One region of the Parvimonas micra genome, then DNA from elsewhere that is predicted to be linked to it. Evidence: a T-box and tRNA genes for the amino acid it is inferred to sense, from the RefSeq annotation. Region 1 holds a T-box; the other regions hold tRNA genes.
The links. A T-box is a leader RNA that pairs with one kind of tRNA and senses whether it is charged. The one in region 1 lies ahead of WFJ11_RS04020 (valine--tRNA ligase), so its partner is inferred to be a tRNA-Val.

Region 2: it has a tRNA-Val gene. The T-box ahead of WFJ11_RS04020 (valine--tRNA ligase) is inferred to sense a tRNA for this amino acid. The anticodon was not compared.
Region 3: it has a tRNA-Val gene. The T-box ahead of WFJ11_RS04020 (valine--tRNA ligase) is inferred to sense a tRNA for this amino acid. The anticodon was not compared.

The regions. Positions count from the first base shown of each region.
Region 1 covers NZ_CP148048.1:821,656-831,770, reverse strand. The annotation lists gene grdD (glycine/sarcosine/betaine reductase complex component C subunit alpha) at 1-725, shown strand, start outside; gene ahpC (alkyl hydroperoxide reductase subunit C) at 832-1,395, shown strand; T-box leader at 1,636-1,820, shown strand; gene WFJ11_RS04020 (valine--tRNA ligase) at 1,976-4,603, shown strand; gene WFJ11_RS04015 (hypothetical protein) at 4,614-4,814, shown strand; gene hpt (hypoxanthine phosphoribosyltransferase) at 4,792-5,313, shown strand; gene WFJ11_RS04005 (class I SAM-dependent DNA methyltransferase) at 5,315-6,046, shown strand; gene WFJ11_RS04000 (DUF819 domain-containing protein) at 6,125-7,390, shown strand; gene WFJ11_RS03995 (OsmC family protein) at 7,393-7,818, shown strand; gene WFJ11_RS03990 (hypothetical protein) at 7,976-9,304, shown strand; gene WFJ11_RS03985 (ABC transporter substrate-binding protein) at 9,403-10,115, shown strand, end outside.
Region 2 covers NZ_CP148048.1:1,021,229-1,031,343, forward strand. The annotation lists gene WFJ11_RS04915 (aminopeptidase P family protein) at 1-1,606, opposite strand, end outside; gene WFJ11_RS04920 (YerC/YecD family TrpR-related protein) at 1,745-2,059, opposite strand; tRNA gene WFJ11_RS04925 (tRNA-Sec) at 2,176-2,272, opposite strand; gene WFJ11_RS04930 (threonine/serine exporter family protein) at 2,371-2,859, opposite strand; gene WFJ11_RS04935 (threonine/serine exporter family protein) at 2,868-3,647, opposite strand; gene WFJ11_RS04940 (hypothetical protein) at 3,634-4,413, opposite strand; gene WFJ11_RS04945 (APC family permease) at 4,497-5,825, opposite strand; gene WFJ11_RS04950 (gamma-glutamyl-gamma-aminobutyrate hydrolase family protein) at 5,841-6,575, opposite strand; tRNA gene WFJ11_RS04955 (tRNA-Arg) at 6,812-6,888, opposite strand; tRNA gene WFJ11_RS04960 (tRNA-Gly) at 6,922-6,996, opposite strand; tRNA gene WFJ11_RS04965 (tRNA-Thr) at 7,002-7,077, opposite strand; tRNA gene WFJ11_RS04970 (tRNA-Asp) at 7,085-7,161, opposite strand; tRNA gene WFJ11_RS04975 (tRNA-Val) at 7,167-7,242, opposite strand; tRNA gene WFJ11_RS04980 (tRNA-Met) at 7,265-7,341, opposite strand; tRNA gene WFJ11_RS04985 (tRNA-Glu) at 7,356-7,430, opposite strand; tRNA gene WFJ11_RS04990 (tRNA-Leu) at 7,437-7,525, opposite strand; tRNA gene WFJ11_RS04995 (tRNA-Asn) at 7,531-7,605, opposite strand; rRNA gene rrf (5S ribosomal RNA) at 7,606-7,721, opposite strand; rRNA gene rrf (5S ribosomal RNA) at 8,004-8,119, opposite strand; rRNA gene WFJ11_RS05010 (23S ribosomal RNA) at 8,197-10,115, opposite strand, start outside.
Region 3 covers NZ_CP148048.1:1,298,414-1,308,528, forward strand. The annotation lists gene arcC (carbamate kinase) at 1-934, opposite strand, end outside; gene argF (ornithine carbamoyltransferase) at 944-1,936, opposite strand; gene WFJ11_RS06270 (AraC family transcriptional regulator) at 2,405-3,661, shown strand; tRNA gene WFJ11_RS06275 (tRNA-Phe) at 3,785-3,857, opposite strand; tRNA gene WFJ11_RS06280 (tRNA-Phe) at 4,119-4,194, opposite strand; tRNA gene WFJ11_RS06285 (tRNA-Trp) at 4,350-4,423, opposite strand; tRNA gene WFJ11_RS06290 (tRNA-Ile) at 4,493-4,569, opposite strand; tRNA gene WFJ11_RS06295 (tRNA-Ser) at 4,577-4,667, opposite strand; tRNA gene WFJ11_RS06300 (tRNA-Ser) at 4,672-4,760, opposite strand; tRNA gene WFJ11_RS06305 (tRNA-Lys) at 4,766-4,841, opposite strand; tRNA gene WFJ11_RS06310 (tRNA-Gln) at 4,849-4,925, opposite strand; tRNA gene WFJ11_RS06315 (tRNA-Arg) at 4,931-5,007, opposite strand; tRNA gene WFJ11_RS06320 (tRNA-Gly) at 5,012-5,085, opposite strand; tRNA gene WFJ11_RS06325 (tRNA-Tyr) at 5,125-5,209, opposite strand; tRNA gene WFJ11_RS06330 (tRNA-Thr) at 5,232-5,307, opposite strand; tRNA gene WFJ11_RS06335 (tRNA-Asp) at 5,316-5,392, opposite strand; tRNA gene WFJ11_RS06340 (tRNA-Val) at 5,398-5,473, opposite strand; tRNA gene WFJ11_RS06345 (tRNA-Glu) at 5,505-5,579, opposite strand; gene tsaD (tRNA (adenosine(37)-N6)-threonylcarbamoyltransferase complex transferase subunit TsaD) at 5,773-6,783, opposite strand; gene rimI (ribosomal protein S18-alanine N-acetyltransferase) at 6,783-7,217, opposite strand; gene tsaB (tRNA (adenosine(37)-N6)-threonylcarbamoyltransferase complex dimerization subunit type 1 TsaB) at 7,218-7,901, opposite strand; gene tsaE (tRNA (adenosine(37)-N6)-threonylcarbamoyltransferase complex ATPase subunit type 1 TsaE) at 7,898-8,350, opposite strand; gene WFJ11_RS06370 (YjjW family glycine radical enzyme activase) at 8,641-9,486, opposite strand; gene WFJ11_RS06375 (YjjI family glycine radical enzyme) at 9,476-10,115, opposite strand, start outside.

The DNA of each region.
Region 1 (10,115 bases):
TCTATGGAGTTATTGTTGCAAAAGCATTAGGTATTCAAAATCCTACAGTAGGTATATTGAATGTAGATAATGCAGTTTCTGTTGAAAGAGCATTTAAAGAATTAAAAGAAAATGGTTATGATATGAACTTTGCTGAGTCTAACAGAGCTGATGGTGGAGTATTAATGAGAGGAAATGACTTATTGCAAGGAGTCCCAGATGTAATGGTAAATGATACATTAACTGGAAATCTTTTGATGAAAGTTTTCTCATCATACACTACTGGTGGTGGATTTGAAGCTATGGGTTATGGTTATGGACCAGGAATTGGTGAAGGATATGATAGACTTGTTCTTATAGTATCAAGAGCTTCAGGATTCCCTGTTATTGCAAATGCTATGACTTATGCAGGACAATTAGTTAAAGGAAATATTAAAGAAGTTTCAAAGAAAGAATTTGAAAAAGCTAATAAAGCTGGTCTAAAAGCTATTTTAGAAAAGATTACTTCTGCTGGTGCAAAAAAAGCTGAACCAGAAGAAGAAGTTAAATGTCCTGCAGAAGAACAAGCTACTGCAACTATTGGTGGAATTGATATTCTTGAACTTGAAGATGCTAAGGTTGCTTTGTGGAAAAATAATATATTTGCAAAAACTGGAATGGGTTGTACTGGACCTGTAGTAATGGTCAATGATGCAAATCTAGAAAAATCTAAAGAAATCTTGTCAAATGAAGGATATATTTCATAATTATAAATTTAAAGAGAGCTTTTTGCTCTCTTTTTTGTTTGAATGAATAGAAAAGTGGTATAATATGAATGTCTTAGTAAAAAAGGCGAATATAGGAGGTATTAGTATGAGTTTAATTGGAAAAAAAATTGAAGAATTTGAAGTTCCTGCATATTATGACGGGGATTTAATCACAGTATCAAACAAAGATTTAGAAGGTAAATGGAGTGTTTTCTTCTTTTATCCAGGAGATTTTACATTTGTGTGTCCAACTGAATTAGAAGATTTAGCTTTAAGTTATGATAAATTCAAAGCAATAGGTTGCGAAATTTATTCAGTATCTACAGATTCTGAATTTGTTCATAAAGCTTGGTGGGATGCTTCTGAAACAATCAGAAAGATTCAATATCCAATGATTTCAGACAGAGCTCTTTCTCTTTCAGAACAATTTGGCGTATTAATTGAAGGCGAAGGACAAGCTTTAAGAGGAACTTTCGTTGTAAATCCTCAAGGTGAAATAGTTCTTTATGAAGTAAACGCTAATGGAATTGGAAGAAACGCTAAAGAATTGTTAAGAAAAGTTCAAGCTGCACAATTTGTAGCTAAACATGGAGATAAGGTATGTCCAGCAAGATGGGAACCAGGCGATGAAACTTTAACTCCAGGATTAGATTTAGTTGGTAAAATTTAATTTAATAATAAATTGGCCGAAATTAGTTTTCGGCCTTTTTTTTATTTATAAAAATTAAATTTTTATAAATATAAATTTTTATAAATATACTATATGTTAATTAGATTTGAAGGTAAAAATCCTATTAATAAATTTAGGGGACATATAATGGTAAGAAAGTATAAATAAAATTCTTAATTTTTATTGAAATTTAATATTTTTCGTGTTATAATATATCTAATATTTTTATCTAAAAATTAAATATAGGCATATAAAAGAGGAGTAACATAAAAAGAATTTTCAGAGAGAATTTGTTCGGTGTAAAAATTTAATTCATTTTTTGTGAAGGTAGCTTTTTAGCTTTGAAAAACGGGTAATTACGTTATAAATTTAGAGAGTCATTTTTTATGAAAATTAGGTGGTACCGCGATAACTTCGTCCTATATACGGGATGAAGTTTTTTTATTGTGATATTATAACAATATGTTACAATTCAAAGTAGTAATATTATAATTATATAAATTATAATATTACAGCAAGTAAAAGTGCTTAATTTATTATTTGGATAATATGAATATTTTATTTTATATGAGGAGGTTTTATGAAAAATTTAGAAAAGACTTATAATCCAAAAGACTTTGAAAATAAAATATATAATAGTTGGTTAGAAGATCAAGATTTTGTTGCACATATAAATACAGATAAAAAACCATATACTATTGTAATGCCGCCACCTAATGTAACAGGTAATTTACATTTAGGCCATGCTCTTAATAATACTATTCAAGATATTTTAATTCGTTGGAAAAGAATGAGTGGTTATGAGGCTCTTTGGGTTCCAGGAACTGACCATGCATCAATATCAACAGAGGCAAAAGTTGTTGAAAAAATAAAGAAAGAAGGTAATTCTAAAGAAAAACTTGGAAGAGACGGTTTTTTAAAAGAAGCATGGGACTGGACTGAAAAATATGGAGGAAACATTAAAAATCAATTAAAAACACTAGGTGTTTCTTGTGATTGGTCAAGAGATGCATTTACTTTAGATGATAATCTTTCTAAGGCAGTAGAAGAAGTTTTCATAAAAATGTACAATGATGGATTAATTTATAGAGGAGACAGAATTGTAAACTGGTGTTGTAATTGTGGTACTGCTATTTCTGATGCTGAAGTTGAACATAATGATGAAGATGGAAATTTTTACCATATTAAATACTTTTTTAAAGATAGTGAAGAGTATTTAACAATTGCAACAACAAGACCTGAAACAATGCTTGGTGACCTAGCTGTTGCAGTACATCCAGATGATGAGAGATATAAAGATAAGGTAGGAAAGACTTTAATTTTACCTATTTTAAATATTGAAATTCCTATTATAGCAGATGATTATGTTGATATGGAATTTGGTACAGGTTGTGTTAAGATTACACCATCACACGATCCGAATGACTTTGAAGTTGGAAGTAGACATAATTTAGGACAAAAGCTTATTATGGATTATGATGGCAAAATTGCTAAAGGATTCGGAAAATTTTCTGGATTAGAAAGAGAAGTTGCAAGGAAAGAAATAGTAAAAGAACTTAAAGAAAATGGATATTTGATTAAAATTGAACCACATAATCATGCTGTAGGACATTGCGAGAGATGTAAGACGATTATTGAAGCAATTATATCAAAACAATGGTTCGTTAGAATGGAAGAATTAGCAAAACCTGCTAAGCAAGCTTATTTAGATGGAAAGTTAAACATTATTCCAGAGAGATTTGGAAAAGTTTATATAAATTGGTTAGATAATATTAAAGATTGGTGTATTTCTCGTCAATTATGGTGGGGACATAGACTTCCTGTTTATTATTGTAAAGAAACAGGAGAAGTTGTTGTAAGTAAAAAAGAACCAAAAGAAGAAGGAAAAACATTTATTAGAGATGAGGATACTTTAGATACTTGGTTTTCTTCTGCATTATGGCCATTTTCAACATTAGGTTGGCCTGATAAAACGGAAGATTTAAAATACTTTTTTCCAACTAATACTTTAGTTACAGGTTATGATATTTTATTTTTCTGGGTTATTAGAATGGTTTTTTCAAGTTTATATAATCTAAATGAAATTCCCTTTAAAGATGTCTATTTTACAGGATTGATTAGAGATGAACTTGGAAGAAAGATGAGTAAATCTTTAGGAAATGGAATTGATCCGATTGAAATAATAGATAAATATGGTGCAGATGCATTAAGATTTACATTAGTTGGAGGAAATACTCCTGGAAATGACATGAGATTTTATGAAAAAAGAGTAGAATCCAACAGAAATTTTGCAAACAAACTTTGGAATGCATCAAGATTTGTACTTATGAATTTAAATGATGAAGAGAAATATGATGTTGATTTAAGTAAGATAGAAATTGAAGATAAGTGGATTTTAACAAGATTAAATAGAACAATTAAAGAATTAACAGAAAATCTATCAAAATTTGAATTTGGGTTAGCTTCAGCAAAAATTTATGACTTTATATGGAATGAATTTTGTGATTGGTATATTGAGTTTTCTAAAACAAGATTGTATGGAGATAATGTTGAGAAAAAATTAGTTGCTAAGTCTGTTTTAATTTATGTTTTAAATAATATTCTAAAATTATTACATCCTTTTATGCCTTTTATAACAGAAGAAATTTATTCTTTTATGCCTAGCATTAATGAAAAGCTTATTAATTCAAGTTTTCCTGAATATGATGAGAGTAGTATGTTTATAGAAGAAGAAGGTGAAGTTGAAAACTTAATTGAAACTATTACTGCTATTAGAAATAAGAGAAGTGAAAAGAATATTCCGCCTTCAAAGAAATCTGAATTATATTTTGTTTCAAATAGTGAAATTACAAAAGTTTATACTTCATCATTAGAACATTTATACAGATTTTTGGCATCATGTTCTAGAGTAATAGTTATGGATAAAGATGAAGAAATTTCTAATTCTATGGTTGTTATCTGTAATAATCAAAAAATTTATATTCCTTTAGATGGGCTTGTAGATTATAAGAAGGAATTGGAAAAATTAAATACTGATTTACAGAAATATGAATCAGAAATAAAAAGGGCATCTTCTAAACTTTCAAACGAAAAGTTTGTAAATAATGCTCCTGAAAAAGTTGTTAATGAGGAAAGAGAAAAATTAAAGAAATATCAAAATATCTATGATGAAATTATATCAAGCATTGAGAAAATAAAAAATAATTAGGTGATTTTATATGAATATAGATTTTAATGTTATATTTATGACTTTTTTGATTATAATACTTGTTAGTATTCAATATACTTTGAATAAAATATTAATGATTTTAAAGGAAATTAAAGACTCTGAAAAGAAAAGAATTGAATTTGAAAAAAATAAAAATAGTAAAAAAGTAGCGAAGGAGGACTATTTTGATGAACAAAAGAGAGGTTACTAGATTTACAAGAGAAGAAATTTCCAATAGAGTAAAAGAACTTGGAAAACAAATTTCAAAAGACTATGTTGGTAAAAACTTAGTTGCTATTGGCCTTTTGAGAGGTAGTTTTGTTTTTCTTGCAGATTTAGTTAGAGAGATAAATGAACCTATAGTTGTAGATTTTATTACAACATCATCTTATGAACATTCTGAAATTTCAACTGGTAAAGTTAATATTATTTCTGATCTTAGAGAAGATATTGAAGGGAAAGATGTGCTAATAGTAGATGATATTATGGATTCAGGAAATACTCTAAAAAATATTAAAGAATATCTCTTAAATAAAAATCCAAAAAGTATTAAAACATGTGTTATGCTTGATAAACCTTGTAGAAGAGAAGTTGATATAGTTCCTGATTATTTTGGTTTTGAAATTGAAGATTGGTTTATAGTTGGATATGGACTTAACTATGGTAATAAATATAGAAATATTCCTTATATTTTTTCGTATGAGGACTAATATGTACGATAAATTTTCTTATATTTATGATGAATTAATGAAAAGGCAAGTAGATTATGATTTACTTGCCTCTAATGTTATACAAATTTGTATAAATAATAATGTGGAAGTAAGAAATATTTTAGAATGTGGAATGGGTAGTGGAAATTTAACAGAACAATTTTTGAAAAGAGGAATTTATGTTGATGGTTTTGATATTTCTGACAATATGTTATCCATTGCTTATAATAAATTGATACTTTATGATAATATTAATATCTTAAAAGGAGATATTAGAACTTTTTATTCTAATAGGAAATATAACTTAATATGTTGTTTTTTTGATGTTTTAAACTATTTAAAAAATATAAAGGAAATTGATATGTTTTTAAATAATTGTAAAAATCAAATGGATGAAAACTCAATTTTAATGTTTGATATAAACTCTGAGTATAAACTAAGAGAATATTTAGGAAATAATATTTTTGTAGATGAAGAAGATGAACTATTTTATGTTTGGAGAAATTATCTTCATAATAAATATATAGATTTTGATATTGATTTTTTCTTAAAGACTGAGAATGGCACATATGAAAAAATTAAAGAAATACAAAGACAATATATATATTCTGAAAATGATATTTTAAATGTAATAAAAAAGAATAATTTTCAAATTATAGAAATTATTGATTTTGAAAATTTTAAGAATAAGACAGATAAGGCATTTAGAACACTATATGTTTTAAAAATATAAGTTTGACAAATTTAAAGAGTGAGTATATAATAAATTATGATGTGAAAAGCATTACATATTTTTAAAGGAGGTATTTTTATGTTATATTTTGCTCAAGAAGTGGCAAAACAGAAATATTGGTCACTTATTAAGGTAGATAATACTTTGGTATTACTAGCTATTTTATGTGCTATAGCTGCATTTAGTATTTACTTAGAACAAACTTATAGTTGGGCTGGGAAAATTACAGGATGTATTCTTGCACTAGCTTTCACCATGGTTTTATCAAATTTTAGGATTATCCCTGCTGAAGATACAAAAGCATATGATATAGTATGGGGTTGGGTAGTTCCTCTTGCAATTCCTATGTTACTTTTTAAGGCTGACTTAAAAAAGGTTTGGAAAGAATCCGGAAGGCTTATTGGAATTTATTTATTAAGTGGTTTAGGTACAATTTTAGGTGCATTCGTAGCATTTTTCTTATTAAAGAATTTTATTCCAGAACTTTATAAATTAAGTGCAATGATGGTTGGAACTTATACTGGGGGTAGTATGAACTTAACTGCAATGGCTGATGCATTTCCTTTGGATGATAAAGGATTAGTTGGTTCTGCTGTAGTAGCTGATAACTTATTTATGGGAATTTATTTTGTAAGTTTAACTATTATACCTACGATGAAATTCTTTAGAAAACATTATAGTCATCCTTATGAAGATGAAATGGAAAAGTTAGGTTCAGTTGGAGAAAATAAAGCTGCACAATTCTGGGCAAAGAAAGATGTTTCTCTATTAGATGTAGCAAAAGTTATTTCATTCTCTTTTGTAATTGTTGCGGTATCTACAGAATTAGGCACTTATATTTCAGGATTTAAACCTAATACTGACAATATGGGAACTGCGTTAAGATTTCTTGTTGATTTATTCTTCGGACTAGTTGGTAGTAAATATTTATTAATGACTACAATAACTGTTATTTTAGCAACTTATACAAAAATTTTAGCAAAAGTTTCAGGTGCAGAAGAAATAGGTACATTTTTAATTCATATTTTCTTTGGCGCCATTGGAGCACCTGCATCTATTGAGATAATATTAAAGAAAGCACCATGGTTATTAGTATTTTGTGTACTTATCGTTGTAATAAACATGATTGTTTCATTTATTTTCGGTAAGATTTTCAAATATTCAATTGAAGAAGTATGTATAGCTTCAAATGCTAATATTGGGGGTCCAACAACTGCTGCAGCGTTAGCTATTGCTAGAGGTTGGAATCAATTAGTTGTTCCTGCAATGTTAGTTGGTATTTTAGGATATGTTATTGGTAATTATTACGGTGTATTTATCGGTAATATATTGAAGTTATTTTAGCTATGATTTGTAATATAAGATTAGAAAAAAATGGAGATATGATTTTATCCAGTAATGGACAAGAAATAATAACACATAGTTTAAAATGTAAGGAAGTAAATTCTGGATATATGTCACCAGGAGCTATGTTCATGGGAGCTCTTGCTGGATGTAAAGTTTTAACTTTTATTAAATCTGCAAAATATTATAAAATAAAATTTGAAGAATTAAATATTGAAGTTGAAGCTGACGTTTTAAGTACTGATAATATAGGAGAAACTCCATTTAAAAATCAAGAGTATTCAGAAATAAGGACAAAGTATTCTTTAAAAACTGATGCAAGTATTGATAAAATTGATAAGGTAATTGATCTTGCAAATAAAATATGTACCGTAAATATAGCAGTAGATAAGAATATAAAACAGTCACATAAAATTGAATTATTATAATTTATTTTAAATCACAGATAAATCTATCTGTGATTTTTTCTTTATAGTCCATAATCTTTACAACCTAAATAAGAAATGGTATAATAGCTCATATAAAAAGTCGGAGGAAAATATGAAAAATAAAATTTTACTCACGTTAACGATATTTTGTTTTTTTATGGGAAACACGTTTAGAAATAATGCGGAAGAAAATACTTTAACTGATAATTATAGAATATATGAGCCTTTTAACTTATCTGATACTAAAAATATAGAGCTATCTGGAGAATCTGTAATAGATTTTTCAAATGCTAGTCCAACTGAAAATAAATTAGATGGAGTTTATAAAGCAAATTACGCTCTAAAGAGCTCTAATGGTGATAATAGTACAGTTAAGATGGGCATAACATTTAATAGTAGCATAGAAAAATTAAGTGATTTTTCAATTAAAATGGATGGAGCAGATGTTCCATATACCCTTAAATTTTTGAACGATAAATTTAAGTCTCCAACAGGTAGTGAATTTTATAGAGAAATTATAAATAATATTGATTCTCCAACCTATGAACCAGTAAATTTTAAAAAGGAAGATGTAGGAACTCTAAGAAAATTTAATTTAGAATCTAATAACATTGAAAATTTAAAATATGAGATTACAATTAAGTATTCTACAGATAAAACAAAATTATTTTTATCAGGTGGAGAAAATGTAAAGGTTGAAGAAAATAAAAATTCTAAAACTATTGTTTTAACTCATGAATTTAGTGGAAAGAGTAAAACACCAGTTTTATATACAATCGGGAATGATGTAAGCATAAGAACTAAAATTTATTTAGGTGATAAACAAATTAATTCTGGTTATAAAGAAAATATTGAAAAGACATCTATGAATGTTGAGAACTTTTTAAAGAATTTATTTCTAGGGGACATTCCCGATAATGTTAAACAAAGATTCTCAGAAGATAATCTTTATGAGATTTTTGTTGAAAATTTTGATAAAATATTGGGTGGTTCAGGTTATGATAGCCTAGGAGTTTTAAAATCAACAACAGATAAACAAATTGTTGCAATTTTTGAAATTCAAACCGATAGTAAAGTTGAAAAGCATTTAACTGTTGAGTATCCAATATCTTCATCACTAACAACAGTAAATAATATTAATGTAATGAAGCTAAATATAGAAAGTTCTTCATTTTCTACTTTTGATAATTTTAAGAGTTTTAAATATAAGTTTAATGGAAATGAAGATTACAAATATATTATTAATTCAAATTCAAAATATATTAATACAAAAAAAGGTTCTGAAATAACATTAACAAATGCTCCTAATAACCTTATAACAAATTTAATATATAAAGAGAAGTATGTAAAAGGAATAAGTGAAAAAGAAGCAAAATCTTATACTAATCTTGCAATTATAGTAATAGGAATTGTAGAAATTGTTGGTGTGATATATTTAAAAAATTTATATTTTAAAGATAAACAAATTAATAGAAGGAAAAAATAAAATCGAAAATTATTTTCGATTTTATTTTTTTATATTGCATTTGCAACATACATAATCAAAAAATTATTATAATATTATTGTGTAGTTAGGAGGTAGTTATGAGTAAAATAGATTTTGATGATAAATTATATAACATATTAAATGGTAATGAAAAACTATTACAATTTTTTATAAATAATGGTTTTGATCAATTAAAAAACGAAAAAATGTTGAAAACTATGGGTAAAATGGTTTCATTAAATATGGCTTTAAAAGTTAGAGGTATAAATAAGTCAGCATTCGAAGAAAAGTTAGATTTGTTCTTGAATAATGAACATAGTACAGTTGATAAATCTCTTGAAGAAGAAAAAGTTGTAACTGGAGATGTTATTGTTAAAGGTGTTTTACCGTGTCCTTTAAAAATACCAATTATAGAATCTTTTGATAAATTTGTTGAAGAGGAAAAAACAAAAGGTCTGACTATTGGTTATGAATTAAAATCTGCAAATCTAGGTATAGATTGGATTGAAAATGATATAGATTCGGAAGATATTAATAAAGTTGCTGATATAATGATTTCAGCAGGATTTGAATTGTTTTTTGATAAAAACAAATTCGGAAATTTTTTCGAAAAGAATAAATTTTATGTTGAAAATAAGAAGATGAATAAAGACTTTGACAATAAAAAAATCTGTTTAAGAGATCCTAAAAATATTTATAATATTATTGCAGTAGTTCCTTGCGTATTTTTAATAAATGAAAATAATTTAAACGGTAGAAAAATTCCTACTTCATGGGATGATTTGCTTTTTAGTGGAAATTACACTGACAG
Region 2 (10,115 bases), 200 kb from region 1:
ATTTTAAGAATTGTCCAAATTCAGTCATTTCATCTTTAACACAAACCATAATGCTTTCAATTCTAATTCCATGACTACCACTAATATAAATTCCTGGTTCATCAGAAGTTATCATTCCAACTTCCATTGGATATTCATTTCCTGCAGTACCTATTCTTTGAGGTCCTTCATGAACATTTAAAACATGACCAACTCCATGTCCTGTACCATGATTGAAATTAATTCTATTCTTCCATAGATTATATCTTGTGAAAGCATCTAAATATCCACCATTAGTTCCTTCTAAGAACTTAGCTTCCATTAAAGCAATATGTGCCTTTAAAACTAATGTATAATGATAAATTTCTTCTTCTTTTAATTCTCCAAGTGCAACTGTTCTTGTTATATCAGTTGTTCCATCTAAGTAATGTCCACCACTATCAATTAAATATAATCCTCTTGGTTCAACTTTTACAGGATGTTCATGACTTGGTTTGTAATGTGGCATTGAAGCATTTGCCCCATAAGCAGAAATTGCTTCAAAACTGTCTTCAATAAACAAATCTTGTTGTTTTCTAAATTCAAATAACTTTTCTGATGCAATCATTTCAGTTATAGTTCCTGTTGAAACACCTGTTTCCAACCAATTTAAATATCTAACTAGTGCAACTCCGTCTTTAATGAATGCATTCTTAGTATTTTTTATTTCAATTTCATTTTTATGACATTTCATTATTGAAGTAAGATTTAAGCCTGTAACAACATTTACTCCTCTTCCGATTGATGAATAAACTGCTACATTTGTCTTTTTTGTTTCTAAATACAAAGTCTTTTTAGCTTCAATATCAGAAATATCTCTTCCTATAACTTCATAAGCTTTGATAGAAATATTATTTTCCTTTAAATAATTTGCAACTTCTTCTGATAATTTAGATTTATCAATGTATAAATTACAAGCATTTTCAGAAACTAATAAATATGAAATTACTACAGGATTACATTGAACATCATTAGCTCTAATATTTAAAACATAAGCAATATCATCTAATGAGCCTATAAAATGATAATCTATTCCTTTTTCTTTCATCATTTCTCTAAGTCTTGCTATTCTATTAGAAGTTGACTCTCCAGAATATTTTTCATCAAAAATATAAACTTTACTATCTGGTTTTGCAGGACGACCTTCTTCATTCCAAATATCTCCCACATAATCAACATCAGTTATAAACTCAAAATTAGGTAACTTTTTCATTAAATTTTCATATTCTGCAACAGAAGTATTATTACCATCAAAAGCAATCTTTGCTCCTCTACTTGGAAACTCTTTTAACAAGAATTCTTCAATAGAAATTGAATCAGGAACACCGATTTTATAAAGTTCAACTTCTCCAACAGCTAATTCTTTAGCGGCTTGAATAAAATATCTACCATCAGTCCATAAACCTGATTTCTTTGTAGTAATAACAGCAGTTCCTGCAGAACCTGTAAAACCTGTTATAAATTCTCTAGTTTTGTAATAATCCGCTAAATATTCTGATTGATGCGGATCTGAGCTAGGTACAATATAGGCGTCTATATTTCTTTTAGCCATCAACTTTCTCAATTTACTAATTCTTTCATTAATCATAATGACAATACCCCCTTATAAATTTAAAACTAACAATTATATTATAGCATTGTATCTTTAATATTTCAATAAATTTTAAAATCTATAACAAAAAAATAGATACTATTTTAAAATAGTATCTATTTTACTTAAAATCAATTATTTTTTAGTTTTTAAATCTTTAGCAATTAACGCATCAAGAACTAATTCATAACCTTCTGCACCAAATTGTAATGATCTATTTACTCTACTAATTGTAGCAGTTGATGCTCCAGTTTCAAGTTCTATTTCGTTATAAGTTTTTCTTATTTTTAAAAGTTTAGCAACTTCTAATCTTTGTGAAATAGAATTTAATTCACGTAAAGTACATACATCTTCAAAGAAAGCATAGCAATCATCTTTAGATTTTAACATTAATATTGCTTCAAAAAACTCGTCTAATTGTTTTGATTGCAATTTTTTTAAATTTGACATAACACACCTCCATTTATTAAATAACATCTTAACATAATTATACCAAATAACAGCTTAACATAATTATACTTCATCGTAAAAGAATAGTCAAGTGCTAAATTGTATTTTAAAAAAACTGGCGGGAATATGTGGGAATCGAACCCACCTAAGAAGCTACAAACTCCTCATGCTGGTTTTGAAGACCAGAGAGCACACCAGAACTCATCTACTCCCATAAAACAACATTAAGTATTATACATTATTTAACTAAAAAAATCAACCTTTTTACAAAAAAATTTTTCATAAAAAAGTCTATTCGAATTAAACTTTCTTTATTGTTTTTCTGAGAACTCTCCTATTATTTCAGTTATTTCGTTAATTTTATTAACTCTATCAAATTTTACTCTCTTAATCGATTTGGAAAATACCGCTGAAACTAAAACTCCAATTGCTATAGAACCTGCATGCACAACTGTGCTTATTCCAATATCTAAAGCTAATAAATACTCATTTTTTGCAAAATATTCCATAGTGTGATACATTCCATACCCTGGAACTAACATTACAATTCCAACATATAAAAATACTGTAGAAGGCATTTTTAACCTTACAGAAAAGTATTCTGCAAATAACCCTACAACTATAGATGCAATCAAATTGCTAACCGCATTTCCAAAATGTTCACTACAAAAATAATAAACAATCCAACTGATAGTTCCAGTAATAGAACAGTAAATAATAGCTTTCTTTGGTACTATAAAAAATATTGAAAATGCAATACTAGATACAACCGCACAAATTATATTTAAAAATAAATCCATAAAATCACCTATCCAAAAAGTCTAAGAATTAGAACTACACCAACAGCAATAGAAACTGCTGTAAATATAGCAGACATTATTCCAATTATTCCTGACAAAATATCTCCTGATAAAATATCTCTCATTGAATTTGTTATTTGTATTCCTGGGAACAGAGGAACAATTCCTGCAATCAAAATACTTGATACATTTTCAATATGAATAATCCTAGACATAGTCATTGTAAAAAGTGCTACTGCACTTGCAGATAAAAAAGTTGTCAAGAATGATGGTAACTTTAATTTTTCTACATAAATCAAAAATAGCATTTCAACAAGCATAGCCATAGAAGCTGGAATAAAATCGCTTAAAGTTCCACCAAAAATAAAAGCTAAAAACGGTGCAGATATAGTAACTAACAAAACAATAGCTACATTACTATATGAACTTTTATTTTTTATATTTTTCAATTCTTTAAATGCTTCATCAATATCAACTTTTCCAGAAACTATATTTCTTGATAACTCATTTAGCAAAGCTATTTTTTCCAAATTTTTTCCAGAATCATTTAATCTTCTCATACTTGTATAAGTAGTTCCATTAAATACAAATGAAATAATTACCATATTACTTAAAGCAAAAGTGTTAACAGCCTTTATGTTTTCAAAAGACTTACAAATTCTATTTATACTATCCTCTACTCTATAAACTTCAGCTCCATTATAAAGCAAAGAATAAGAAAATTTCACACTAAAATTCAATAATTTCTTAGCTTCATAATCACTATTTATAGAATTATTCTTTGTCATTGTATTCATCTTCAATACGTTCTTCCATTTCTTTTAAAAATTTTCTTTTTGAACGAACAACATAAAAAATTAATAAAAACAGAATTGACGGAACAATAAGCACAACAGGATTTTTTAATAAATTAGAGATAGCTTCCATTCGTTCTTTATAATCTTTCTCAGACTTTTCATTTACCGCCTCTAGTCTGTTTTGTTTCTCTTCTTCAGTCAACTCATCATAATTTTTACTAAAATCATCTTTTGGTTTTGAATATTTATTAGCCTCTAATCTCTTATTCTTTTCAATTTCATCTAGATTAGGTACATAATCACCTTTATTAATCATATTCTGGAATAATTTAACTTCTGAATTTTCAGGATCTTTATCATTTGCTAAATATAGTGTTTTATAATTACCAGAAGTAGCTTTAAATATCCAAGTCAAATCTAAAGTATTATCTTTCTTCAAAATTCCTACAAAATAATCTCCTTTTGCTGGAGTTAATCTACTATAGCTATATTCTTTAAACTTAGGAACTTCTATTTCATTAAGATTTTCGCCTAGGAAAATAGTGGTAACTTTTATTTTAAATTTCCCATTAGAATCATCAGTTATATTTCCTATAAAAAAACTTCTATAATCCATATCATAAATTCTATTAGCCCTATCAAAATTATCATCTGCATATGAAACTTTTGAAATAAAGCTAAAACTTATGATTGAAATCAAAAACAAAACTAAAAATTTTTCTATGATATATTTTATATTTAAAAAAGTATTTTTCATAAAATCACCTCTAGATATATTTTACCATAAACTAAAAATAAAAAATAGAGAAGAAATAAATTCCTCTCTATTTTTTATTTTTACTATGCATTTTCTTTGTTTAATAATTTCATTAAAAAATAAACAACAGCTCCAATAACCAATCCACCAAGTCCAATTACTATTTTTTGCATATCTGAATTATATAATAACCAGAAACTTACAACTACTGCTAAAATTGGAATTACTGGTCCAAATGGAACTCTAAATGATGGTTTTAAATCTGGACGTTTCTTCCTTAAAACAATTACGGATAAACAAGTTGGTACATATTGTACAAATCTTGATACAACGCTTATAGCAGCTAATATTGCAAATGAACCTATTAATGATCCATATAAGCCTAAAGCTAAAGTTATAACGCCTGTAATAATTATTGCAATATATGGAACATCCTTTGAGCTCTTTTTAGCAATGACTCTAGGAATTAAACCATCATCAGCAAGAGCTGAACCACTTCTTGGTGTCATTATAGATGCAGCTAAATTAATACCACCTATTGATACTAATGTACCAGCACCAACTAAGTATTTTCCAGCATTACCAATAATTCTTTGGAAAGCTTCTTGAATAGGAGCTTTTGCAGTAACTAAATCTGTTCCTAAAATTCCTATTGCTATTCCAATAATTAACACATAAAAAATCGAACAAATAAAGATAACCAATAAAATAGCTTTTGGTACATCTTTTTCTGGATTGTCCATGTCTTCAGCGGCAACAGCTATACTTTCAAACCCAGTAAATGCGTAGAATATTGTTAATGCAGCAGCACCAATAGCAGCGCCAGCTGACATAGTTTGTCCACTAGCAGTTTTTCCAGGAACAAAGAACGGAGTAAAGTTTGATCCATTTATAAAGAACAAACCTACTGCAATAAAAATAATAAGTGGTAATAACTTTCCAGTTGTTACAATATTATTTAAAATCTTTGAAGTCTTAATACCTGATAAATTCACTAAAGTAAGTAAAACAACAATAATAGTAACTATAATAGCTTTTGCAATATTCTCATTAGCAAATGTTCCCTTAGGTAATAATCCCATTAAAGCTTCAGCAAAACCAACAGTCATTGTAGCCCAAGCAATAATAGCTATAGCCCATTTCATAAAACCTACTTCAAAACCAACAAACTCACCAAAGGCCTCCTTAGCATATACATAAGGACCTCCATTCTTTTTAAACATTCCACCAACTTCGGCAAAACATACTGCAATACTAATAACTAATAATGCATCAAATAATGTTACTAAAACAGCAGCTGGTCCAACTTGTGCCATAACCTTATTAGGTAACAAGAAAATACCAGAACCTATAATACCATTAAATCCTAAAAGAATAATACTAAATAAGCCCATCTTATTTTTATTAGTCATAAAAATATACACCTCCTACTTCTTGTATTCTATGACTTTTTTGACAAATGAATTAAAAATCTCTTGAGATTTTTTGCAATTTAAAGATAGCATTTCTGGATGCCATTGAAGCCCAATTACAAAACAATCTTCTGTTATTTTTTCAATAGATTCAACAACTCCATCAGAACTTTTTGCAACAATCTTAAATCCAGGCGCAACATCTTTTACTATTTGATGATGAAAACTATTTACTTTATATTCTTCACCTAAAATATTTCTCAAAAATGTTCCATCTTTTAATTCTACCAAATGAGTAGCCTGACTTGGATTATCACCTTGATTATGTTTAAGTTTAACAAAATCTGCATAAGATAAATCTTGATATAAAGTTCCTCCATTAACAACGTTAATTATTTGATAACCTCTACAAATACCAAAAATAGGTTTCTTTAACTTAATGGCAGTTTTGTATATTTCCATATCAAAAGCATCTCTTTCAGGAAAAACTTCTCCAATTTTTAGTAATGGTTCTTCTCCATAATTATGTGGATCTACATCATGTCCACCTGATAAAATAATTCCATCAACTTGTTCAACCATTTCTCTAGTACTTTCCAAATCTTCATTAAATGGTATAATAAAAGGAATACCACCTGCTCTTAATATAGCTTCTACATAATCTTGATTTACATAAGATCTTCTATATCCTGAAAAAGTATTACCCTTATTAATCAAAATACTACCTGAAATTCCAATAATCGGTTTCATAAAATCGCCTCCTTAAATAGTGTCTTAACAATTATATCACTAAAGCTACTAAAATACAATATAAAATGGCATTTATTAATAAAAAAATCTAAATAATATCAATGTATTAATTCTGCTTCTAAGATAATGTTAATCAATTTCCTTATACCCAATTTTTGCAAAAAAAAAGAGTCAAATATAATTTATTTGATTCTTTAGTTAAAAATTAGCAATCACAAAACTGTAATCACTTTGTTTGGCGTGCCATAGAGGATTCGAACCCCTGGCCTTTTGGTCCGTAGCCAAACGCTCTATCCAGCTGAGCTAATGGCACATAATAGAAAACTCAGAATAAATTCTGAGTTCTTGGAGCGGAAGACGAGATTCGAACTCGCGACCCTCGCCTTGGCAAGGCGATGCTCTACCACTGAGCCACTCCCGCAAATATGGAGCTGGTGGGAGGACTTGAACCCCTAACCTACTGATTACAAGTCAGTTGCTCTACCAATTGAGCTACACCAGCATACTAGTGGCGACCTGGATGGGACTCGAACCCACGACCTCTAGCGTGACAGGCTAGCATTCTAACCAACTGAACTACCAGGCCGTATTTGGTGGGCACAATAGGGCTCGAACCTATGACCCCCTGCTTGTAAGGCAGATGCTCTCCCAACTGAGCTATGCGCCCAAATATAACCTTAATATAAAAATGGTAGCGGAGAAGGGATTTGAACCCCTGACACTGCGGGTATGAACCGCATGCTCTAGCCAACTGAGCTACTCCGCCACATAAAAATTAAATGGTGACCCCACCGGGATTCGAACCCGGGTTACCGCCGTGAAAGGGCGATGTCTTAACCGCTTGACCATGGGGCCTAAAACTGGTGCCGAGGACCGGAATCGAACCGGTACGATGAGTTAACATCGCAGGATTTTAAGTCCTGTGCGTCTGCCAGTTCCGCCACCCCGGCATAATTGGCTCCCAGGGTGGGGCTCGAACCCACAACCTACCGGTTAACAGCCGGGTGCTCCACCATTGAGCTACCTAGGAGTTTGGCTGTTTTCTATTCTTCCAATACGAGATGTATCAGTACCTTCGACGTTTAGGAGCTTAACTTCTGTGTTCGGTATGGGAACAGGTGTATCCTCTTAGCCATCACAGCCATACTTGTTTATTTACTTTTCTTTGCCGTTAAGCTCTGAGCTTTCACTGTCGAAACTTGCTATTTGCTTCACAAATGGAGTTTCTTAGTATCTGACCTACGACGCAATCACAGATTGCTGTTAGGTCATTAACTTCTGTGTTCGGTATGGGAACAGGTGTATCCTCCTAGCCATCACAGCCATACTTGTTTATTTACTTTTCTTTGCCGTTAAGCTCTGAGCTTTCACAACAATAAACAAAATTAATTATTTATATAAACAAAAAACCATTCTTTCGAGTGGTTTGTTTGGCTGTTTTCTATTCTCCCAGTACGAGATGTACTAGTACCTTCGACGTTTAGGAACTTAACTTCTGTGTTCGAGATGGGAACAGGTGTATCCTCCTAGCCATCACAGCCATACTTGTTTACTTTTGTACTTTTTCTTTTCTTTTCATATATTTCTGTTTAAAACCCCTACAACTAAAGAGTATATATTTCTGGTCAAGCTTTCGATTTATTAGTATCAGTTAGCTTTGATGTTGCCACCTTTACACCTCTGACCTATCTACGACATTTTCTGTATCGAATCTCTCTTGCATTGCTGCAACAGGAAATCTCATCTTGAGGGGGGCTTCGTGCTTAGATGCCTTCAGCACTTATCCCTTCCAGACTTAGCTATTCAGCATTACCATTGGCATGATAACTGATACACCAGCGGTCTGTCCATCCCGGTCCTCTCGTACTAAGGACAGCTCCTCTCAAATTTCCTTCGCCCACGATGGATAGGGACCGAACTGTCTCACGACGTTCTGAACCCAGCTCGCGTGCCTCTTTAATGGGCGAACAGCCCAACCCTTGGGACCTACTCCAGCCCCAGGATGAGACGAGCCGACATCGAGGTGCCAAACCTCCCCGTCGATGTGAACTCTTGGGGGAGATAAGCCTGTTATCCCCGGGGTAGCTTTTATCCGTTGAGCGATGGCCCTTCCACTCGGTACCACCGGATCACTAAGTCCTAGTTTCCTATCTGCTCCACTTGTTGGTGTCGCAGTTAAGCTCCCTTTTGCCTTTGCACTCTTAGAATGATTTCCATCCATTCTGAGGGAACCTTTGAACGCCTCCGTTACTCTTTAGGAGGCGACCGCCCCAGTCAAACTGCCCAACTGACAGTGTCCTTATACTCGCTTCAGAGTATCAAGTTAGAAATTTAGTATCAAAAGAGTGGTATCCCAACAGTGACTCCACGAAAACTGGCGCTCTCGTTTCTCAGTCTCCCACCTATCCTGTACATTTAATACCAAATTCCAATGCCAGCCTACAGTAAAGCTCCACGGGGTCTTTCCGTCCTATCGTGGGTAAGTCGCATCTTCACGACTACTACAATTTCACCGGATCCTTTGTTGAGACAGTGCCCAAATCATTACACCTTTCGTGCGGGTCGGAACTTACCCGACAAGGAATTTCGCTACCTTAGGACCGTTATAGTTACGGCCGCCGTTTACTGGGGCTTAAGTTCTATGCTTCGATTGCTCTTACATTTCCCCTTAACCTTCCAGCACCGGGCAGGTGTCAGCCCCTATACTTCATCTTTCGATTTAGCAGAGACTTGTGTTTTTGGTAAACAGTTGCTTGGGCCTATTCTCTGCGACCACTCTATGCTCTGGGCGTATGCCCTTCACATCTAATGGTACCCCTTCTCCCGAAGTTACGGGGTCATTTTGCCGAGTTCCTTAACAAAGGTTCTTCCGCGCGTCTTAGGATTCTCTCCTTGCCTACCTGTGTCGGTTTTGGTACGGGTATCTTCTCACTCAATAGTACCTTTTCTTGGCAGTTTGGAATCTGTTGCTTCACTACTTATTTTTCGCTCCCCATCACATCTCGATATTAAGAATAGGGATTTGCCTCTATTCTCTACCTACTTGCTTAGACGTGCTCTACCATTCACACGCTCAACATATCCTCCTGCGTCAGTACTTCTCTCAAACATTCAAAGATAGTACAGGAATCTCAACCTGTTGTCCATCGCTTACGCTTTTCAGCCTGGGCTTAGGTCCCGACTTACCCTGAGAGGACGAGCCTTCCTCAGGAATCCTTAGGCTTTCGACGGGAGGGATTCTCACCCTCCTTTTCGCTACTCATGCCAGCATTCTCTCTTCTGTAAAGTCCACTTCGTCTTCCAACTTAGCTTCACCCCTTACACAATGCTCCTCTACCACTAATTTACATTAGTCCACAGCTTCGGTATTAGATTTTAGCCCCGTTCATTTTCGGCGCTCTACCACTTGACCAGTGAGCTATTACGCACTCTTTAAATGTATGGCTGCTTCTAAGCCAACATCCTGGTTGTCTAAGTAGTAAAACATCCTTTACCACTTAATCTATATTTAGGGACCTTAGCTGGTGGTCTGGGCTCTTT
Region 3 (10,115 bases), 480 kb from region 1:
ACTTAACTATTTTAGTTCCTGTAAGACCTTTTACAGCATCTGATGCTTTTTCAAGTAAAGTAATAATGGCACATCTATTTTCTAATCCATTTACAAATTCCAAACAAGCTTCAACTTTTGGAAGCATACTTCCCTTGCCAAATTGTCCTTCTGCGATATATTTTTTAGCTTGTTCAACATTTATTTCATCCAATTCTTTTTGATCAGGTTTATTGAAATTAATACAAACTTTATCAACAGCAGTTAAAATTAAAAGAAAATCAGCATCTAAATCTGCTGCAAGTTTCGCACTTGATTTATCCTTATCAATTACAGCATCAATTCCTACTAATTTGCCATTTTTCTTAACAACTGGTATTCCGCCACCACCTACAGTTATAACTACAAGTCCAGCATCAACCATTTTCTTAACAGCATCAATTTCAACAATATTTAATGGCTTTGGTGAAGGAACAACTTTTCTGTATCCTCTTCCTGAGTCTTCAACAAAAGTGAATCCTTTTTCTTTTGCAAGTTCATCTGCCTTTTCTTTTGTATAGAACATTCCAACTGGTTTAGTTGGGTGTTCAAAAGCCTTATCATCTTCTGCAACTTCAACTTGAGTTACAACAGAAACAGCAGTTTTATTAATTCCTTTTTCTTTAAAAGCTTGACCTAAAGCCTGTTGTAAATGATAACCTATATATCCTTGACTCATAGCTCCACATTCAACAAGTGGCATTAAAGGAGTTTTTTCTTTTCCGTTTGCTGAATAATCCATTGCCAAATTAATCATTCCAACTTGAGGTCCGTTTCCATGTCCGATTATAACATCATTTCCATCTTTAACTAAATCAGAAATTATATCGGCAGCTATTTTTACTTTCTCTAATTGCTCTAAAGGGGTATTGCCTAAAGCATTACCCCCCAAAGCTACAACTATTCTCTTTCCCATTTGTACCTCTTACCATAAAGTAGAATACATAACTGCTTTTATAGTATGCATTCTATTTTCAGCTTCATCAAATACAACTGATTGTGGTCCTTCAATAACTTCATCAGTAACTTCCATTTCAGGAATGCCAAATTTTTCAAAAATTTGTCTTCCAATAACAGTTTTTTGATCGTGGAATGAAGGTAAGCAGTGCATAAAGATAGCAGTTTCTTTAGCGTTTGCCATAACTTCTTTGTTTACTTGGTATGGTTTTAATAATTTAATTCTTTCAGCCCAAACTTCGTCTGGTTCACCCATTGATACCCAAATGTCTGTGTAGATTATATCAGCATTTGTAGTTCCTTTTTTAACATCTTCTTCGAATCTTACTGTACAATGAGTAGCCTTAGCGATTTCTAAAGCTTTTTCTCTTAATTCTTCTTCAGGCCATAATTCTTTTGGAGCACAAGCTGTAAAGTTTACACCCATCTTAGCACAAGCTATCATAAGTGAATTACCCATATTGTTTCTTGCATCTCCCATATATACAAAGTTTAATCCTTTTAAATATCCAAATTTTTCTTCAATAGTTAAAAGGTCAGCTAACATTTGAGTTGGATGGAATTTATCAGTTAAACCATTCCATACTGGAACACCAGCATATTCTCCTAAAGTTTCAACTAATTCTTGGCTGAATCCTCTGTATTCAATACCATCATACATTCTTCCTAAAACTCTTGCAGTATCTTCAATAGATTCTTTTTTACCCATTTGTGAAGAACCTGGATCTAAGTAAGTAACTCCCATACCTAAGTCCATTCCTGCAACTTCGAAAGAACAACGAGTTCTTGTTGAAGTTTTTTCAAATAATAATACTATATTTTTTCCTTCTAAATAACGGTGAGGAGTTCCACTTCTCTTTAAATCTTTAAAATTTCTTGAAAGATCTAAAAGGTAACGAATTTCATCACTTGTAAAGTCTAATAATGTTAAGAAATTTCTTCCTCTTAAGTTTTTGCTCATAACATTTCTCCTTTAAAAAAATTTTTTGATACGACAAACGTATTCAATACATATTTATTATACTATATCTTACAAAAAATTCAGGACATTTTATTTAATAAAATTTGTATTACTTTCTATTTATTTTATCATCATAAATTTAGCTAGATTTAAGGATTGTGATAGCTCTGTATATGTCAACATAATTTTTTTATAAATTTATTTTTTACAAATTGAAATTTAAAAATTTTTATACAACAAAAAACGACTTATTTTTTCTCTAATTTATAAATAAATAGTCTTTTAATGTTTAATCTATCTTGATATTATCTAATTATTATTTTATAATAATTTTAAAATGCTTGTATTAAATACAATATTTTGCAAAAAGACATTTTTTATATTTTTATCTTTACATAAATTTGATTATGATTTATACTTATAGTGTACATAGAAAAACAACTTATCATATTTGTAATAGGAGTATTTATGAGTAAACAAAAAGGAATTGAAATACAAAACAAAGCTAATTCATATATAAATGAAGAAAGTATGTATAGTATAGACAGAGAAATAATAACATCTCCAACAAAAGGTCTTTTTCATCAATCTGCTAGATTTTTACTGATAAAAAAAGGCACTGCAAAGATGAGAATTCAAAATAATATATATGAAATAAAAGACAGAACTTTAGTATGTATTCTGCCTTGGGAATATACTGAAGTTATTGAAGTTTCAAAAACTATACAATATTTTATTCTAAAATACAATTTTGATAGTGCAAATAAAATAATAAAATCATTTTACAATGTAGATGCTGAAAACCTAAGTTTAATTAATTCGTTCTACGATAAGCCTGTAATCCAATGTACAAATGAACAATTTAAATATTTTTCTAATGTTTTTGACTTACTAAGAGCTGAATTAGGAGAAGATTCTACATTATATAATAAGAACGAAAATCCTATTTCTTCAGCTTATGTTTTAAATAAAATAATAGACTTGATTATTACATATAGAAGAATGCAAAATGAGGATACACAAAAAACAAAAAGGATTGATGAAAACTTTGATAAAATCAATATTTTTAGATATATACATGCTCACCTAAGCGAAAAACTAACCATTTCTTCTATCTCAAAATTATTCTTCTTAAGTGAATCGACAATAAATAGATATGTAAAAGAAACAACTGGTCTTTCTTTTAATACTTTAATAAATGAGATGAGAGTTGGAAAGACAATGGATATGCTCTTATATACGGATTTGGACATAGAAGAAATCGCAGAAATAACGGGATTTTCAGACCGTTCTCATCTTTCAAAAGTATTTACAGCAAGAACGGGACAAAATCCTAATAAATACAGGCAAACTTTTCAAAAAGTTTCACAAATTTGCCAAATAGAAAATATAAGAAAATTTTACAGAATATTAAACTATGTAGTAAAAAATTCAAGTGATGATATTAACTTAGAAAGAATTTGTAAAGATTTTTCAATATCTTTAATAGAACTTAATAAACTATTTATATACTATGTAGAGAAAAATTTTAAGAATTTCTTAAATTTTGTAAGAATTAACAAATCTACAAAATTATTGTTAAAAACAGATATGCAAATAACCGATATTGCATTTGAAGTTGGATATAACACAGTCAAAACATTTAATCGTAATTTCTTAAAATACCAAAAAATGTTACCTACAGAATTTAGAAAAAATCTAAAACTACAAGATAGAGAAATATAAAAGCTGTTGAATAAATCAACAGCTTTTATATTTGTTTTAAAAAAATCTAAAAATGAGCAAAAAAAATCCTGCATCAGCAGGAAAATAATAGCAATCCGTAACAGATTTCTCGAATCACAGATCTGGTGCACAGAGGCGGAATCGAACCACCGACACGAGGATTTTCAGTCCTCTGACTCTTCCAGCTGATAACTATTTATTAACACTTTTATTTTATTTACTTTTTAAGATTTTCACTATTTTAACTTTTCAAAACTCATCTTCTCGTGCTTTGCACTAGACTAAGATATTAACTCAAAATATCTTCGATTTCATCTCGATATTTTGGTTACTCTCTTATACCGACTTTTCGCTATCCGGGCTTGAAAATAATAAATCATCTAAAAATGAGTTAAAAAAATCCTGCTTAAGCAGGAAAATAATAGCAATCCGTAACAGATTTCTCGAATTACAGATCTGGTGCACAGAGGCGGAATCGAACCACCGACACGAGGATTTTCAGTCCTCTGCTCTACCGACTGAGCTATCTGGGCATATTAATTTTTTGCTTTATGATAGCTCATTCTCTCGTGCTTCGCACTAGACTAAGGCATTGCCTAAAAACAACTTCGTTGTTTTTGCCACTTCCTTATACCGACTATCGCTATCTGGGCATATTTAATATTATGATTTCTTTATATTATGTAAATGGCAGGGGTAGAAGGAATCGAACCCTCATCAGCGGTTTTGGAGACCGACATTCTACCGTTGAACTATACCCCTACAATACCAATCCTTTTTAGCTCTATAAAATAAGAGATATTTCTAAAATAGAAATATCTTCAGATAATTTGGTGGGCCTTCAGGGACTTGAACCCGGGACCTACCGGTTATGAGCCGGGCGCTCTAACCAACTGAGCTAAAGGCCCAAATTATTGGCGGAGAAAGAGGGATTTGAACCCTCGCATCCCGTAAAGGATCTACTCCCTTAGCAGGGGAGCCTCTTCAGCCACTTGAGTATTTCTCCATTGTGGCGGAGAGGGTGGGATTCGAACCCACGTGGGCGTGAACCCAAACGGTTTTCAAGACCGCCTCGTTATGACCACTTCGATACCTCTCCATGAATGGTGATCCATCGGGGATTCGAACCCCGGACACCCTGATTAAAAGTCAGGTGCTCTACCGACTGAGCTAATGAATCATAAAATTGGCTGGGGTAGCAGGACTCGAACCTGCGGAATGCTAGAGTCAAAGTCTAGTGCCTTACCGACTTGGCTATACCCCAAAGGTTGGCGCACCTAAGAGGATTCGAACCTCTGGCACACGGATTAGAAGTCCGTTGCTCTATCCAGCTGAGCTATAGGTGCAAAATGGAGCGGGTGAAGGGAATCGAACCCTCGCAACCAGCTTGGAAGGCTGGGGCTCTACCACTGAGCTACACCCGCATATAAACTCAAACTTTATGGTCTTAACAAAAATTCAATTGGTGGAGGAGAGTGGATTCGAACCACTGAAAGCGCAGCTAACGGATTTACAGTCCGTCCCCTTTGGCCACTCGGGAACTCCTCCATATAATCTACTAAAAGTAGATTGGAGCTGGTGGGAGGACTTGAACCCCTAACCTACTGATTACAAGTCAGTTGCTCTACCAATTGAGCTACACCAGCATATTTATTGGCGACCTGGATGGGACTCGAACCCACGACCTCTAGCGTGACAGGCTAGCATTCTAACCAACTGAACTACCAGGCCATATTTGGTGGGCACAATAGGGCTCGAACCTATGACCCCCTGCTTGTAAGGCAGATGCTCTCCCAACTGAGCTATGCGCCCAAATATTACCAATAAACCTACTAAAATAAAATGGTGACCCCACCGGGATTCGAACCCGGGTTACCGCCGTGAAAGGGCGATGTCTTAACCGCTTGACCATGGGGCCTCATCAATCAATCTTACTCTAAAATTGACTGCCTAATAATTATATATCATAACTTGTGATTTGTCAATACCTTTTTGAAATTTTTAATGTGATTAAATCATTCTTTGAACGGTATCTCTCAAACAGTTACTCGAATATTATACACTTTATTTTTTTCATTGTCAACACTTTTTTAAAAAATTTTTTTATAATTTTACAATTCTAAATTCGGCTCAACATTTAATGTTAAATCACTTCTTACACCTGATATATACTCATAATAACCTGATGATGCAATCATAGCCGCATTATCTGTACAGAGTATTTTATCAGGAAAATATGATTTAAAACCATTGTTTTCGCACATTTTATTTATTTCTTCCCTTAGAGTATTATTTGCAGATACACCCCCTGATACGACAAGGGTATCTAAGTTTTTCTCTTTCATTAGTTTTTCAGTCTTATAAATCAACACATCAAAAACTGCTCTTTGAAAACTTGCACATACATCTTCTTTAGATATTTCTTCATTCTTTTGTTTTTTATTGTTTAAATAATTGAGTACAGCTGTTTTAAGTCCACTAAAACTAAAGTTATAGCTGTTTTTATCAAGCATTACTCTTGGAAAATCTATCGCTTCATCATTTCCAAGTTTTGCTAGTCTTTCGACTTCAGGTCCACCTGGATAATTCATTCCTAAACATCTAGCAACCTTATCATAAGCTTCTCCACAGGCATCATCAATTGTCTTTCCAATTACTTCCATATTATTATAGTCTTTTACATGCACTAGATAAGTATGTCCTCCAGAAACTAAAAGACAAATAAATGGAGGCTCTAGCTCTTTATGAGTTATTAAAGCCGCACAGATATGTCCTTTCATATGGTTTACTCCAACCAATGGTTTTTTACAAGCATAAGATAGTGCCTTTGCTTCTGATATTCCAACAAGCAAAGCTCCAACAAGACCCGGCCCTTTAGTTACAGCTATTGCATCTATATCATCTAAAGTAATTTTCGCTTCTTCCAAAGCCTCTCTTACTATATTATTGATTACTTCTAAATGCATTCTACTTGCAACCTCAGGTACTACTCCCCCAAACTTTTTATGCATATCTATTTGAGATGAAATTACATTAGAAATAACTTCTCTTCCATTTTTGACGACAGCAACACTTGTTTCATCACAACTGCTTTCTATCGCCATAATTTTTATATCATCCATCAAACTACCTCTTTTAACATCATTATTCCATTTTCTTTCGGATTGCTATAGTAGTCAACAATCTCCCTAATCTCTATAAATCCACATTTTTTATATAAATTAATAGCCAGAATATTATTTTTTCTAACTTCTAAAAATATCTTTTTAACATCATTTTTCTTTAATTCATCTTGAAAAAATTCCATAATTTTAAAAGCTATCTGTTTTTTTCTAAAATCTTTAGAAACAACTATTTTATATATTTCAGCTTCATCTAAAATTTGATTAAATAGAATATATCCAATTACATTTTTTTCTTTTTCTGCTACAATGACTCTTTGATTTTGTATATATTCTAAATAAAATGCTTCTTCAAAATTGTTGGAAAAATTTTCATTATCTAAAGATAGAATATCAAACACATCTTTATTTTCAGCATATCTATATAAAATCATCTACTTACCTTTGTTTTCCATATCTCTTTGAGCTTGTGAAAGTCTTACATATTCAGGACTTAAATTAAAACAATCTGAAATATCTCCACTTTCAAATTTATGTTTACCAATAACACAGGCATTTCTTGAAATACAACTGTTTAAGCAAGCAGGAGTAATTTCAAAATTCTTATTTTTTAAAATTCGATCTTTATATAAATTAACGAAATCTCCTACAAAAACAAATTCTCCTTTATCTGAAATCTCTTCCAAAAGCTCATCAATAGTTAAAAGTGCAGGAGCAACTATATTTGTATTATTTATCCCTTCATAAACTCCGTAATAAACTCTTTCTCCTCTAGCATCAATTAAAGGAATTTTCTTTTTATCTGAATACACTCCAAAAGAAAGAGCTTCTAATGTATTTACAGCAACTATCGGCTTATTTAAAGCCATTGCTAAAGCCTTTACTACCGTAACCCCTATTCTTATTCCTGTAAAAGACCCCGGACCAGTAACTGCAACAAACAAATCTATCTCTTCTATATCAATATTTAATTTTTTAAGCATTTCATCAACCATAACAAGCAAAATCTCATTATGGCTCATACTTTGATTAATACTATAATCTCCAACAATATTATTATCCTCCATAACAGCACAAGAACTATGAGTTGTTGAAGTATCTATCGCTAAAATTTTCATTCTAATTCCTCTATAATTTCTATTTCTCTTTTATTATTTCCATTAATTACAATCTTTCTTGAATTTTCGGAAATTTTTAAAATCTCAAGTTCAATTAAATTTTTAGGTAATAAATAATCGGCGTTTTCAGCCCATTCTATTATTGTTATACCATCAGGATAAAAGTAGTTTTCATAATCTATTTGATAAAGTTCTTCCGGAGAGTCGATTCTATATAAGTCCATATGATTAAACTCAAACTTCCCAGAATATAAATTAACTAAATTAAAAGTTGGAGAGGTAATATCTTCATCAATTCCCAAATTTTTCCCTAAAAATTTAGTAAAAGTTGTTTTCCCAGCTCCAAGATCTCCAATTAAAGAAATCACGTCGCCATTTTTTAAAGTTTTCGAAAATCTTTTAGAAAAGTTATCACATTCTTCTAAAGAATTTAAAATAATCTCTAACAAATTTTCCCTCCTAATTTCAAATTATAAATTATATTTAATTAAATCATAATCTCTTTTTGATAATTAAATTTTGTTATTATGATGAAATAATTATGGCTTTATCATAAGGCATAAAGCTATAATTATTATATCATAAAAAGTATTTTTATAACAGTAAAAAACAGAAAAAGGAGACTTACAAGTCTGTTAGGATACAATTTATCTTATTCAAAATTACCTATGCATTAATATTTTCTATACAAAAAGAACTATGCTTAAACACATAGTTCTAAAATATTTTATATTATTGACTAAACGATAATAACATCTTCAAATCCATTTTGAAGAGCTATTTCTTTTAATTCTTCCATTTCATCATCTGTTGGAGCAGAAAACATACTGTATTCTTCTCTAACCCCATATTTTCTGTATTTTATAATTTTATATCTAATTTTATGTCCCATTTTTATGTATTTGGAAAGCATCTTTGTAATTTTATCAACTGTAGTTCTATTGTCCATTCCGGCAATTGTTACAGTCCTTATCTCAAAAAGTTTATTTATACTTGCAAGATAATCAGCATTTTCTAAAACTACATCAACCTTACTTTTAGTTATAAAAAGATGTTCTTCACTGTCAAAAGCCTTTATATCAAGCATAAAAGCATCAGAAGCTTCTACAAAATCAGGAAGTTTTTTTAAAGGAATACCGCCATTTGTATCGACAAAGCAAGTAAGTCCAAGTTTTCTAACCTCTTTAAAAAGAGAAGTTAAAAAAGTATGTTGCAGAGTACATTCTCCTCCACTGACTGTAATTCCTCTAATAAAAGGCATATTCTTTTTTATTCTTTCGACTGTTTCTTCAACTGTCCAATTGTATATCTTCGGACTTGAAAGATGCTTACAGACCCTTATACATTCATCACAATTTATACAGGTCTTATCATTCCAAACTATTTTTCCATTTACATTCGTCAAACTCTTTGTTGGACAAGAAGGAATACATTCCATACAATTTATACAATGTTTAATAGTTTCAGGATTATGACAATAAAAGCAGTTGAAATTACAACCTTGTAGGAAAATAGACGTCCTGTTTCCAGGTCCGTCTACTACCGACATATCTATTATTTTATTTATAATTCCTTTATTTGACATCTCTAACCTTACGTTCTAATAAATGATATTTTTCAAAAGCCTCTCTTGCATATTGAACAGTATCATAACTAACTGTTTCGCCGTCAATAAACTTTTGCATATCAGATTTCTTTACTAAATATCCTGTTACACGAATCAAATCTCCACTATCTCCATAACAAGAAATATATCTCATATTTAGTTTAAATGCTGCCTTGAAAATATCTAAAACAGCTGATGGATTTCTTTCTGCAGTTTCATCAAATGGAAAGTGATCGCCAATTCCTGAAGGAAAATACTTATGGAATAAAGCTGAATGTTTAATATGGTCATACATAGGAATTTCCTTACCTATTCTAATTCTAACACCTGCACTATCTTCCATATCATCTTGTGCCCCAACTTGTGAATGAAGCATAAATCTATGATTCCAGAAAGTTGAATACTTACTTTCAAATGAATTTACTCTATTTTCTACAAAATCCATTACTTCTATTCCTAAATCGTTGGCATAATCATCTTTTCCATAAACTAAATCTTTACTTTCAAACTCTAAAAGTTTTTGAACACATTCATGAAGTCCTACAACTCCAAAAAGTCCTACAAATCTATCTAATTCTATAAATCCTTCTTTAACTAAAAAATTTTCT